2 linked regions of the Herpetosiphon gulosus genome follow. The protein of the gene in region 2 binds, or shares a complex with, the protein of the main gene of each other region. Links are inferred from orthologs where the notes say so. Each region holds a gene or a part of one and is shown on either strand. Other genes may lie near its edges.

Region 1 (7,827 bases), on a different replicon or contig from region 2:
GCGATGAATTTGAGCGGGTCGATATTCGCACAACGTTGCCCGACCAAGTGCGGCGGGCCGAGCTTTGGCTGGGCGAACATATGCGGCGTGGCTCACGCATGGTTGGCCTCGAACGCGAAGATTGGACCGAATATCCACCAGCCGCTGTGCGCGAAGCCTTGGTTAATGCTGTGGCCCACCGCGATTACACCGTGCGTGGCGAGGGCATTCGCATTGCCATGTTTGTTGATCGGCTGGAAGTCTATAGCCCAGGCCGCTTGCCAGGCCACGTCACGATCGATAATATCGCTGCTGAGCGGTTTAGCCGCAACGAAACGTTGGTGCAAGTGCTGGCCGATTTGGGCTTGATCGAACGGCTCGGCTATGGCATCGACCGCATGCAGCGCCAAATGGCCGATGCGGGCTTGCCGCCACCCGAATTCCGCGAAACTGCCGCAGGATTTTTGGTAACCCTGCGCAACAAAGGCATGAATGTCGCCAGTAATTCCACCATTGACACTGCCAAATGGGAAGCCTTGGGCTTGAACGAACGCCAAATCGGAGCCTTGGTGTTTTTAACTGAAAATCGCCGAATTACCAACCGCGATCTCCAAGACCTCAGCCCCGATGTTTCGCCCGAAACGATTCGGCGCGATCTCTCAGATTTGGTTGATCGGGGCTTGATTTTGAAGATCGGCCAAAAACGTGCGACCTACTATATTTTGCGCTAGGCATGCAGCACTTGGCCGACGCTTTGCTCTTGCAAACGCAAGTCGTGACCTTCCCAACGCTCTTGGCAATTGAACCAATACAGCCATTGACTAGGATTATCGCTAATCACTGAGGCCATCCACTCATTGAGTTCGTCGGTGGCCTCGCGGCGTTGTTGACGGCTAAAACTTCGCCCCAAATGGATGGCCTCTTCGCAAATGAGGCGATGGCGTTTCCCTTCACGCACACTGTAACACGGCACAATCGGCACATTATCTTCTAATGCAAAAGTTGCCGCACCTTGGGGTGTCCGCGATTGCAAGCCAAAAAAGCTGGCCTCAGGAAAATTCGGTCGCCAAAAATCGCCCAGCAAAAAGACTACTCCATTAGCTTTGAGATGCTGGCGCAAACCCCGAATTAACTCACGTGGCGAGGTTGCATCATAATCAAAACCAGCACAGCCCAATCGATTGAAATGCTCGTAGAGTGGCCGCAATTCAGGGCTGCCCGCCGTACCAACCGTCAAACAATTGTAGTGTTGGGCCAAACGCCAATAGCTATAGAAGAAATTGCCTTGATGTGGCGTATAGAGAATCACGCCGCGCCCTTGGGCTAAAGCAGCTTCAATATGCTCAGTGCCTTCAAGCACCACCTGCTCAGTCGCCAAGCGATCAATCCCGATCATCACTTCATACAGCAATAACAGCAGATGTTGCAGATAGCGCATACAAATTCCCGTGCGCCACAGCCACGCGCCATCGATCAGCACATACACCAAGTTGCGCTGCAAATGGCGACGCAAACGCGGCACGCCCCAATACAAACCCAAGGCTAATGGCCATGTCAAGGCAATAATCAGTTGTTGTGGCAACCAACCACCAAAACGCCGTACTCGTGCCAAACGTTGGGGGTGGGCAGTCAAATGCGCCAGCAATTGATACATAACCACCTCAGGCTGTCGCTTGATACGAACTGGCAAAATGACGTTGATAGCGCTTAGTCATTTGGCTGGTTTCAAATACCACAAAAAAATCGGTGGTATGGAATAAGGGATCATAAGCTGGCTCGCCCGCTAGTTCTGCACCCATCCAGCGATAGCCTTTAATTAATGGTGGCAAGCGCCGCACCATTTCGCGCTCGCTACAGGTCATCGGCAAACAGCGCAAATCGGCCAGGCGATGGCTGGCTAAAGGCTGCACATGATAGCGATCAGTAATCACGTTATGCTGGCGCAGCATGCTATATAAGGCACTCACATCAGGCAATTCATCGTGGTTCATGCTGGCACAGCCAATCAAATGGCTATGCGGGCGCTCAGCGAGGTAGTTGGCAATTCCGCCCCAAAGCATTTGAATGGCGCGAGTGCCGCGATAATCGGCGGCGATACAACTGCGCCCAAGCTCCAAGGCATTGGCTAAATGGCTAAATTTTGAAAGATCAAATTCGGTTTGCGAATAAAAACCTTGATGCGCCAAGGCCCGCTCACCAGGCAACAAACGATAGGTGCCAACCACCTGATCACAATTTTGGTCGATGACTAAGAGATGGTCGCACCATTGATCAAACACATCATATTCAAGCCCATGGTCGTTCCAAAGTCGCGAGTTATTGGCTTCTTCAACAAAAACGCGATAGCGCAAGCGCAGGGCTTGCTCAATTTCGGCGCTCGTCGTGGCACACTTAACCGTTAAACGTGGGGTCGTGCTGCTGATCGTTGCAAGCGTCATAGCGTTGGCTCCTCTGGTGATGATGGGTCACAGGGCTAGCCTAGGCTGCTTGGTTTAATCAATTGCGATTGAATTGTTAACAGTTATGTTAAATTAAGTAAAGTTTTGGCCCAAGTAAGATCGCCCAACCATGCGCCGTCTGTAATAGTGCATTGATCTAGCAATCATGTATATGCCCTCACCCCCTAACATTTCCAGGGTAGGTTGTGAACAATGATTGGGTGGGATGCACCATCTATTTGCATGCCCTCACCCCCTAGCCCCCTCTCCCGCCCAGCGAGGCGAGGGGGAAATATACAATCATGACGGGTGGAACGCCCCTCGCCCGCCGCAGTGGGCGAGGGGTCGGGGTGAGGGACGCTTAACGTCATAAATCATGCTCCGTCTGTTAGCTAAACTTTCAAGAAAGGAAAAGCGATGCGCTATCGACAGCAACGCACAGTTATTGTACGGTTGGGCTTGTTTATTGGGCTATTCCTAAGTCTACTTATTGGGCCAGCACTCTTGATGAAATATTATTATTTCGAGCGGATTTGCCAAGTCTATGCCCAAGCCCAGCATTTTGAGGGCAGTCGCTATAGCGCTGGTGGCCGTCATAGTCCTGAAACATGTTTTTTTGAATCGCAAAACCCCGTGCTGGTCAAGCAGATTGTTGGCTGGAATCATCAGGTTATTCGAGTACTATGGGGCCTTTATTTACCATTAGGCCCATTAGGGCTAACTGTTGGGATCTTTTTAGCGCCATGGGAAAAGCTGAAATGGTTCAAAAATAGCCGTCTATGACGCACTGCGTGCTATGCTATAATCCCAATACGGCTCAAAAATGACCGTGGAGGTTCCGACTTGAAAGATTTTTTTCGGCGTGCGCCGTTACCCTTCACGTCTTCGCGGCGTGAGCAACAAATACCAGATAATGTTTGGGCCAAATGCGCCAATTGTGGCGAATTGACCTATCAAAAACAATTCAATGATGCCTTAAAAGTCTGTCCAAAATGTAGCTATCACTCACGGATTAGCTCACGCGAATGGATCGAAGTCTTGGCTGATCCTGATTCATTCGTCGAATATGATGCCGATCTGCAAGGGATCGACATTTTGGGCTTTGTTAGCCCCAAAGATAACTACGAAGCCAAATTAGCTGCCACCAGCGAACGCACTGGCACCAACGATGTTGTGATGAGCGGTAGCGCCAGCATCGAAGGCTTGCCATTTGAAATCGCAGCCTGTAACTTTGAATTTATGGGCGGTTCGATGGGCAGCGTCTTTGGCGAAAAAGTGACGCGTGCTGTCGAACGAGCTGCCGATCGTGGCGTGCCTGTGCTAACGATCAACGCTTCAGGCGGCGCTCGCATGCACGAAGGCATTTTTGCCCTGATGCAAATGGCCAAAGTTTCGGTTGCACTCACCCGTTTGGCTCGGGTGCGCCAGCCGCATATTTCGCTCTTGGTTGACCCTTGCTATGGCGGGGTTTCAGCCTCGTATGCCTCGGTTGCCGATATTATTTTGGCCGAGCCTGGCGCGAATATTGGCTTTGCAGGGCGACGGGTGATCGAGCAAACGATTCGCCAAAAATTGCCACCAAACTTCCAAACCGCAGAATTTTTCCTTGAACATGGCATGATCGATGCAGTTGTGCCACGCTCGGACATGCGGGCAACCATCGGGCGTTTGTTACGCCTGTATCAACGCCCCACATCATCGGCTGATCATCGCGAACATGTCGTAGCGGGCCACCAATAAGCCCCACGCAGAGGTCAAAACGTGACAACGTTAACTGAGTTATTGCCTTGGGATAAGGTGCAAATCGCCCGTAATCCCCAACGCCCACGCACCCTTGATTATATTCGGGTGCTGTGTGAAGATTTTTTTGAACTCCGTGGTGATCGTCATCATGGCGATGATCAGGCGCTGGTCTGTGGTATAAGCAAAATCGATGGCCGCAGTGTGGCGATCATCGGCCATCAAAAGGGCAGCGACACCAAAGAGAATGTTCGCCGTAATTTCGGCTCACCGCACCCCGAAGGCTATCGCAAGGCTCTGCGGGTGATGGAGCATGCCAAAAAATTCAACATGCCGATTTTGACGTTAATTGATACTGCTGGCGCTCACCCAAGCATGGCCGCCGAAGAACGTGGTCAAGCCGAAGCCATCGCCCGTAATTTATTGGTCATGGCCGATTTGCCAGTGCCAATTATTGCGACCGTGATCGGCGAAGGCGGCTCTGGGGGTGCTTTGGCGATCGGGGTTGCTGACCGTTTGTTGATGCTTGAACATGCTGTTTATTCGGTGGCCTCGCCCGAAGCCAGCGCCGCAATTCTCTGGCGCGATTCGAGCAAAGCCTCGGAAGCGGCCAAAGCCATGAAAATCACGGCCCAAGATCTCCACAGTTTTGGCATTGCCGATACCATTATTCCCGAGCCAGAGGGTGGGGCGCATATGGATGTACCAGTGATTTTGCAAGCAGTTGCTAGCGCACTGCGTGAGCAAATTACGGCCCTGAGCGAGCTAACAATCGATCAATTGCTTGAACAACGTTATGCCAAGTATCGGGCAATTGGACGCTTTCGCCAAGCCCAAACTACGCTGGTTGAAGGTTAAAAACACTTGTAAGGTTAAACAATTTGGCCAGCACCTTGTCTACGAGGTGCTGGCCTTTTGGCTTAAGGAGCAGGTTTATTTAGCAGGGAACCCCAACCTCAATCCGTTGCAATGCAAACATATCGTGCATTTCGCGCACAATTTCGGCAGCACGAGCTGGCTTGATGCAACGTTCAGCAATCAAACGCTCAGCAACTTCTTCGACCAAGGCGGGTGCTGCACCCGCACTCATGGCAATTTGGCGTGCATGCAAGCTCATATGGCCACGTTGAATGCCTTCGGTTGCCAAAGCTCGCATCGCCGCTAAGTTTGAGGCCAAACCAGCACAGACACAGACTTCAGCCAATTCGCGGGCTGAACTAACATTCAACAACTTCAAAGCCGCCGCCGCCGTTGGATGCACCTTAACTGCGCCACCCACAATTCCAACTGCTAATGGCATGGTCAATGTGCCAACCAAATTGCCTTCAGCATCCTGTTCCCAAGTGGTCAACGAGGTATAGCGGCCATCACGAGCAGCGTAGGCATGCGCCCCCGATTCAATTGCCCGCCAATCTTGACCTGTTGCCAGCAACACCGGATCGATCCCGTTCAAAATACCTTTATTGTGGGTGGCCGCGCGATAGGGATCAACGGCAGCAAAGGCATAGGCCCATAAAATCCCCTCGATCACATCCTCACCCCGCAAATCTGATCGATCTAAAGCGCGGGCTGGAATAACACAACGGGCCGTCGCCAAACGCCGATCGCTCAAGTTCGAGAGAATCCGCAAGTAGGCACGACCACCAGTTAATGCTTCAAGTCGTGGGGCCACTGCCTCAGCCATAGCGTTGATCGCGTTGGCACCCATCGCATCCAAACAATCAACGATTAAGTGCACCACCAACATCGGCCCCATCGGGCTAGCAGGGAACGAATGCACTTCAACATCTTTGGCACCGCCGCCCAAGGCCACCAACGAGGTGCTTTGGCGATTGGCAATTGCCAACAAATCAGCTTTATTGCGCAGAATAATCTCGCTAGCAGCGGCGTGATCGGCAATATGAACGAGTTGAATTTGACCAATCATCAACGATTCGGTGCTACTGGTGGTAAAACCGCCACCTTCGCGAGCCAATTTCGCGGCAAACGAAGCCCCAGCCACGATTGATGGTTCTTCAACAACCATCGGAATCAAAGTATCTTTGCCATTAATTTGAAAGTTGGTGGCAATCCCTAAGGGTAAGCTATAGGTTCCAACTACATTTTCAATCATTTTATCGGCGCGTTCGATGGTTAAACTGCCAGCGCCATGTAACGCTCGCAAATCATCGTTATTCAAGCCATCGAAAGCCCCCACGGCTTGCAAACGATCGAGCGGCGAAAGTTGGTAGAATCCTTGTAAACGGCTATTTTTTGCTTTCATAAGAACGAAGCTCCTCTGTCGCCAAAAATGGATCGGCATGTTGTAGACGGCTGAAGTGTAGCATGTGACGCATGCCAAACCTAGCGAAAAAGCTGCCAAAACCTCTCATTCCGCTGTCGATTTAGCTACCGCTGCCAGTTTCTACGCAGATCTCAAGCCGTAGGATGGTTAACCGATTAACAAGCCATTAATAGTACTCAAGTAGGAGCGATGTGGAGAGCAATGCTTGAGCAAACCAACAATTGCCATACACCAATGGCCGATAGCCTAACAGGAATATGCCTCTAGCGCTAGACTACCTTGGTACTACCCCTAAACCACAAAAAGCCCCACAGCATTTAGGAAGCTGTGGGGCCATGATAGAAACAGTTGAGTTAGGGCATTACAGTAAAATACACATCAGCAATGTGCTTGCTGCTCTTGCCTTCCAGCGAGATCAGCCACAAGCCCGTTTCTGAACCAGCCGTTGGCCATTCAGCGTTCTCAATCGAGCCACTGGCTCCAATTCTATCGCCGTCATCGAATTTATAAACTTCGCCCGCAGGATCAACGACCCACAAAATAACTTCTTCGTTTGGCTGGAAGCCATAGAAATCGAAGAAAACAACCGTGCCAACTTGGGGGCATTTGGTGGGCCGAATATTCGCCGACACTGGATCGGGAGTTTGGGCACATTGTTCGGCTGGTGGCAGTGGTTCGCTGACATCATCCAGAATTTCTTTGCCGAGCAAGCCCAAAAGCACCTTAAATTCATCAGGATTGTTTGGATGCCATTCGAGGCGGGCACGTTCAAACCATTGGGTAACCACGGTATCGCCATTGGCATTGGTTTCAGTTTGGGCACTGGTTAAGGGCAAACCAAATAATTGCAATGAACGGGCATAGGTATCTAAGCCCTCAATTTTCAAACCATGCGATTGCCAATAGCTCTTGAAACCCAAATTGCCTGCTTGATTACAAACATTATGGCCAGTTTGTTCAAACCATAAACACCCTTCAACTGGGCCAGCTTCGCGTGGCTCGATCTCGCGACCAAGTTGGCTTAGGCGTTCTTTGCCCAATAAGCCCAATAACACTTCGTAGGGCGTGCCAGCATTTTCGGGGTGCAATTCAAAACGATTGCGTTCGAGCCATTGGGTCCAATAAAAACCATCGCTATCAACGTTATATTGGTCAGCAGCTTCAGTAATCGGATAGCCGAACACTGGCAAGCCCCCGTTATTGCGCCAATAGCTCAAGAAATCGTCGTCCAAACATTCGACAATTCCAGGCACATCAAAACATTGGGTTTCTAAGATGATTGGCTCAGCGGCGGCGGTTGGGCGTGGCTGAACAACCAAGGCGGCCACTGCAAGGGTTGCAGTCGCCAAACCAAGCATTCGACGGATCACACTCACAATTTCCTCC
Region 2 (5,128 bases):
CCTCGCGCTAATGTTCGTTCGGGATTGAGTGCCACCAAACTGCGCTCGGCAACTTGAACTTTTAAGCGAGCCATTTCGAGCATGCGCTGGATCGCTCGCTGCAACTGTTGTTGTTGGGCGGTAACCTGCTCACGCGCTTGATGCAGCCGCATTTGAGGGTTGTGCCGTAAAAGCTGTTGTTGCTGTTGGCCTAATTCGCTGCGCAGCAATTGCAAACGCCCTTGAAACAAGCCATGCAACAGCCCAACGTGGCTGATCAATTCATCACGCAACGTTGCCAAATCGGGAGTGACCAATTCGGCGGCAGCTGAAGGCGTTGGCGCACGCAAATCGGCAACAAAATCAACAATTGTTGTATCGGTTTCGTGGCCAACTCCGGTGACGACTGGTACTGGCGAGGCAAAAATCGCCCGCGCTACAATCTCTTCGTTAAATGCCCAAAGATCTTCAATCGAGCCACCACCACGGGCCACGATAATCACATCTGGCTCAAAATCGAATAGCTCATACAAGGCCTCAACAATCGAAGGCGCGGCATCTTCGCCCTGCACAAGAGCAGGAGCGACAATCACTTCGGCCAAAGGAAAACGGCGGCGCAGCACATTCAACATATCCTGCAAGGCCGCCCCAGTGGGTGAGGTGACAATACCGATGCGTTGAGGAAATAGTGGTAATGGCCGTTTGCGTTCGGTTAAGCCCTCAGCTTCTAATTGGGCTTTGAGTCGTTCATATTGGGCTTGCAACAGGCCTTCGCCAGCAGGTGTAATAAAATCGATGTATAGTTGCAAGCGCCCATTATAGAGTTCAACTTTGCCATGACCTAAAATCGCCATGCCATCTTGGGGCAAGTAGCTCAAACGCAAGGCTGTAGAACGCCAAATCACCGCATCAATGCGGGCATCGGCTTCTTTGAGGGTCAAATACCAATGGCCTGATGAATGGCGTTTGCAGTTAGAAACCTCACCATAAACCCAAATATCACTCACCACTGGGTCGCTAGTGAGCACTGCATTAATATAGCCACATAATTCACTGACTGAAAGTTGTTCCATGGCTTGACCTGCTTATTGAGGATAGTAGCACAATTGTACGAGGATTTAACCAAAAAAACAATCGACAATTATTTAGCGGATTGAGTATGTTCCCTCACCCCCATGAAGATTGGAACTCCCCTCGCCCGCCGCAGTGGGAGAGGGGTTGGGGGTGAGGGCATGGAGATGATCCTTAAAACCAACCCTTGTAGGTCGGTTGATGAGGGAGCCAAACTTAATCAAGCGGCACGATTGAAATTAGCACTTGACCATATTCAACAGGCTGACTATTTTCAACGTGAATCGCGGCTACCCGCCCATGAATTTCGCTCTCGATTTCGTTCATCATCTTCATGGCTTCGACGATGCCAATCACATCGCCTGGATGAACCTCATCGCCAACTTTGACGTAGGCTGGGTCTTTGGGTGATGGCGAAGCATAGAAGGTTCCTACCATTGGCGATGTAATTGGTTGACCAATGGGAGCGGCAGGTGTTTCGGCAAGGTTGACAGCAACTGGCGCAGCCGCTACACCACTGGTTACAACCACGGGGGCCGCCACCGCATAGGGCGTGCGCTTGACATGAATTTTGGCATCGCCACGCTCAAGGCTTAGCTCAGTAATATCAGTTTGGGTGATTAACCGCAGCAACTCACGCACATCCTCGGTGAGTAAATTCTGTTCGGGTGTTTGCTCACTCATGGGCTAGCATCCTCAACTACACTGGAAAATGGCGACGGCGCAGGGATTCTTGCCCAGCGCCGTGATGATCAGCTTTAAACTAATGGGCCAAACCCCACTTAGATCCGAGTAATGTACTTACCGTTGGTGGTATCAACCCGAATCCGTTCGCCAACCGCGACGAATGAAGGCACTTGAACCACCAAGCCTGTATCGGTGGTTGCAGGCTTGCCGCCACCTGAAGCGGTATCGCCTTTGTAGTTTGGCTCGGTTTCAACCACGACCATCTCAACTGAAGGTGGCAACGAAATATCCAGCACTTCATCTTCGTAGGTCAAAACGTCGAAGGTTTCGTTTTCGCGAATGTACAACAACGCATCTTCGAGCAAATCCACGCTAACCGGGAATTGATCGTAGGTTTCGGTGTTCATCACATAGATGTAATTATCTTCGCGATAGAGATATTGCACGTTACGGGTTGACAAGCGGGCAACTTCGAAGCGTTCGCCAGCCATAAACGTTTTAACCGTTGTAGCACTGGTGCGGACATTGCGTAAGGTCAGGCGCAAGAATGCCGTGCCACGACCTTGCTTGACGTGGTTGGCTTCCATCACGCGGAACAATTCACCATCAATAATGAGGGTTAGACCTTTGCGTACTTCACCTGTTGAGACCATGATACAAGAACTCCCTTTGGGTTGTAATAAATTTTAGGCTTGCTCGATCACAATAATCGGGTCAAGTGGCGATTGTGTAAGAGTTTCAACGCCATTGGCGTTGAGCAAAACCAAGTTTTCGAGCCGCACGCCGCCCCAATCGGGCAGATAAATGCCTGGCTCAATGCTAAAAATTGAGCCAACTGGCAGCAGATCGTTATGCACACGACTGAGCCGTGGCTCTTCATGAATTTGTAGGCCAACCCCGTGGCCTGTGCCATGGCTGAAATATTCGCCATAGCCTGAGGCTTCGATCACATTGCGAGCCAAGGCATCGGCTTCTTTGCCAGTGGTGTTGGCGCTGATACCGTTGGTTGCATCGGCAAGGGCGTGGCGCACAATGCCATAAATTTCATCAAATTTGGCATCGGGCTGGCCTAAAACCAATGTGCGCGTCATATCGCCATGATAGCCAGCATAGAGCGCCCCAAAATCGACCACAATCGGCTGGCCTTGGCCCAGCGGGGCGTTGCCAGCGTGATAATGGGGCAAAGCGCTATTCAAGCCAGCACCCACAATAATCTCAAAGGCTAAACCATCGCCGCCATGCTCAACAATCGCCTTGTGCAATTCCCAGGCAACTTCGCGTTCGAGCATGCTTGGGCGCAACATCGGCTTGACTGCGGCTAAGGCTTGGTCGGTAATGTTAATTGCTTGGCGCAAGGCCGCAACTTCTTCACTGCTTTTGATCGCGCGGAGTTGCTCGGTCAATGCCCCAATGGCAACCAAGGTTACATCAGCAGGCAAGGCTTGGCGTAAGGCATTGTAATCGGCAACGCTGAGGGTTGCTGGCTCAAAGCCCAAGCGCGTGATCGGTGCAATATGGCGGCCAACACAGCTATACAAGCTTTCATCAAGCGTGCGGGTGATCGTTTCAAATTGGCTGGCCTCTTGGGCTGCTTGCACGGTATAACGGCCATCGCTGATTAATAATGCCCGTTGAGCATCAATAATCAACAAGCCTGCCGAGCCAGTAAACCCGCTCAAATAGCGTCGATTTTGGCTATTAGCGACCAACAATCCATCGATTTGGGCTGCTTCAAAAAGCATCCGCAACGCTGCGAGCCGTTCTTGAGACACCGCGCACCAGCCTTTCAGCACACTACAAGCCCGCTTGGGGTTGCCAACGGGCTTTGTGTAGTATATATGCCATCAAAGATGCTTGTCAAACGTTTTTATTGTAAAGCTGGTGTTCAGCCTATGCTTGTTTGATCCTCGGGCTATTTTACCCCGCCAAACGCAGCAAAGCAGCTATTTTTATGCAAAATATCGATCTTTTGGAAGCCAACGTTGCGCAAAATGTCAATTTGCCAGAGCAATGGGCGCGGCGAATCTTCGATTTCGATATACTCAAATACTTGGTCGCGGTAAGCCTCATCGCGGAAATCACTGAGATATTGGCCATAGCGTTGCCACATCAAGTTATGGACGGCCTCACTGGAATGTTCCACTAGATCGAAAATCCACAGCGAGCCGCCTGGCCGCAAGGCTGCATAACATTGGGCAAAGACCGCCTGCCATTCAGCATCGTCGCGTAGGTGGTGAAATACCGCCGCTGCCACAATAATATCAACCTGCTCATTGCCCAATTCAAGCTGGCGTACATCGCCTTGCAGTGCAGTAACCGTGCCTGTTGTGGCCGCCCCGACCCGTTGTTGCGCTCGCTCAAGCATTGGCAAACTCAAATCGATCAGGGTCACATCAAGGTTAGGTAATTCTTGCAAGATTCGTAGGCTATAGTTGCCAGCGCCGCAGCCAATATCCAACATATGACGAGCATTAGGAGTGGTGGCAGCGGCAGCTTGGGCAACTAAAGTCATTGCTAACGGGGCATCGACGGTCGCTGATTGACCAGTTTCCAAATTGGAAAAACGCTCAACATCAGCATCGAAGCGGGCACGAATCGTTTCAACGGTTGATTTGGTCATGGGAAATATCCTCAAACACAAACGAACTTCAATCGCGCTATTTTAGCAGGCTTGAGGAATTTTGTACTGATCAATATAGGATAAATTTAGTGCGCTTTTGGCTGGTTGAGTTTTTGGTGTTTCCAATCCCTGCCCCCCAACAACCGAACCCCGATCCCTCGCTGCGTGATTTCGCTGCTCAATCAATCCTTAATCGATGGTGGTCATTTTGATTGGTAATGCTGGGGCGGGCTTGCCGCGTACACGCCGAATTACTTCTTTGAGTGCTCCCAGCAGCAAACGTGGTGGCGAAAGCAGGCTGATTGTCAAGCCATTGCGGCCATCGGTGGCCTTCGATGCCAGCCAAACCGCTTTCTGGGCAGGCACACTGGGCGGATTGCCCCACATGCGCAAGATCGTGCTGAGCGCTTCAAGTTTGGCCTCGTAGCCCGCCATCACTTGCACGTCAGTCAGCATATCGGTGGTCATCAAGCCTGGGTTAAAGCCCAAAACTTCGATGGCTTGGTTGCGATGTTCTTTGGCGAGGGCCAAGGTAAAATTGCGTACCCAGCTTTTGCTAGCACCATAGGCGGTTTGAAACGGCACAGGCCCAGTATCGCCCCGCCCAAACAGATTGATCAATTTGCCATGACCTTGTTGTTGAAAATGTTTGAGCGCAGTAATTGAGCCGTGGTATGTGCCAAAAATATTCGTGTCGATCACGCGCCGATAATCGCGAGGATGAATTGCCACAGTCGCACCATAAGGCCCAGCCACGCCAGCATTGTTGAT

The links. The genes of interacting proteins can lie anywhere in the genome.
Region 1: the proteins of accB (region 2) and accD are in contact, whole or in part, in a solved structure (PDB 8UXZ), measured with the Escherichia coli proteins. The link is inferred for Herpetosiphon gulosus from one-to-one orthologs.

Annotation. Positions count from the first base shown.
Region 1 is NZ_BAABRU010000001.1:325,835-333,661, reverse strand. The notes cover bases 2,230-5,208. They hold accD (acetyl-CoA carboxylase, carboxyltransferase subunit beta), read left to right. Parts: upstream 2,230-3,260; coding sequence 3,261-4,157; downstream 4,158-5,208. Other genes in these bases: ABEB26_RS01455 (hydroxymethylglutaryl-CoA reductase, degradative), read right to left, coding at 5,095-5,208; ABEB26_RS01460 (acetyl-CoA carboxylase carboxyltransferase subunit alpha), read left to right, coding at 4,179-5,015; ABEB26_RS01470 (hypothetical protein), read left to right, coding at 2,835-3,200; ABEB26_RS01475 (GNAT family N-acetyltransferase), read right to left, coding at 2,230-2,417. In the rest of the region: ABEB26_RS01485 (ATP-binding protein), read left to right, coding at 1-710; ABEB26_RS01480 (lysophospholipid acyltransferase family protein), read right to left, coding at 707-1,633; more of ABEB26_RS01475, read right to left, coding at 1,641-2,229; more of ABEB26_RS01455, read right to left, coding at 5,209-6,420; ABEB26_RS01450 (hypothetical protein), read right to left, coding at 6,795-7,811.
Region 2 is NZ_BAABRU010000018.1:51,117-56,244, forward strand. What follows is about bases 1-2,704. They hold accB (acetyl-CoA carboxylase biotin carboxyl carrier protein), read right to left. Parts: upstream 1,735-2,704; coding sequence 1,267-1,734; downstream 1-1,266. Other genes in these bases: xseA (exodeoxyribonuclease VII large subunit), read right to left, coding at 1-1,052; efp (elongation factor P), read right to left, coding at 1,833-2,390; ABEB26_RS20910 (M24 family metallopeptidase), read right to left, coding at 2,424-2,704. Outside these bases: more of ABEB26_RS20910, read right to left, coding at 2,705-3,509; ABEB26_RS20915 (class I SAM-dependent methyltransferase), read right to left, coding at 3,650-4,357; ABEB26_RS20920 (SDR family NAD(P)-dependent oxidoreductase), read right to left, coding at 4,547-5,128. UniProt on the Escherichia coli protein: This protein is a component of the acetyl coenzyme A carboxylase complex; first, biotin carboxylase catalyzes the carboxylation of the carrier protein and then the transcarboxylase transfers the carboxyl group to form malonyl-CoA.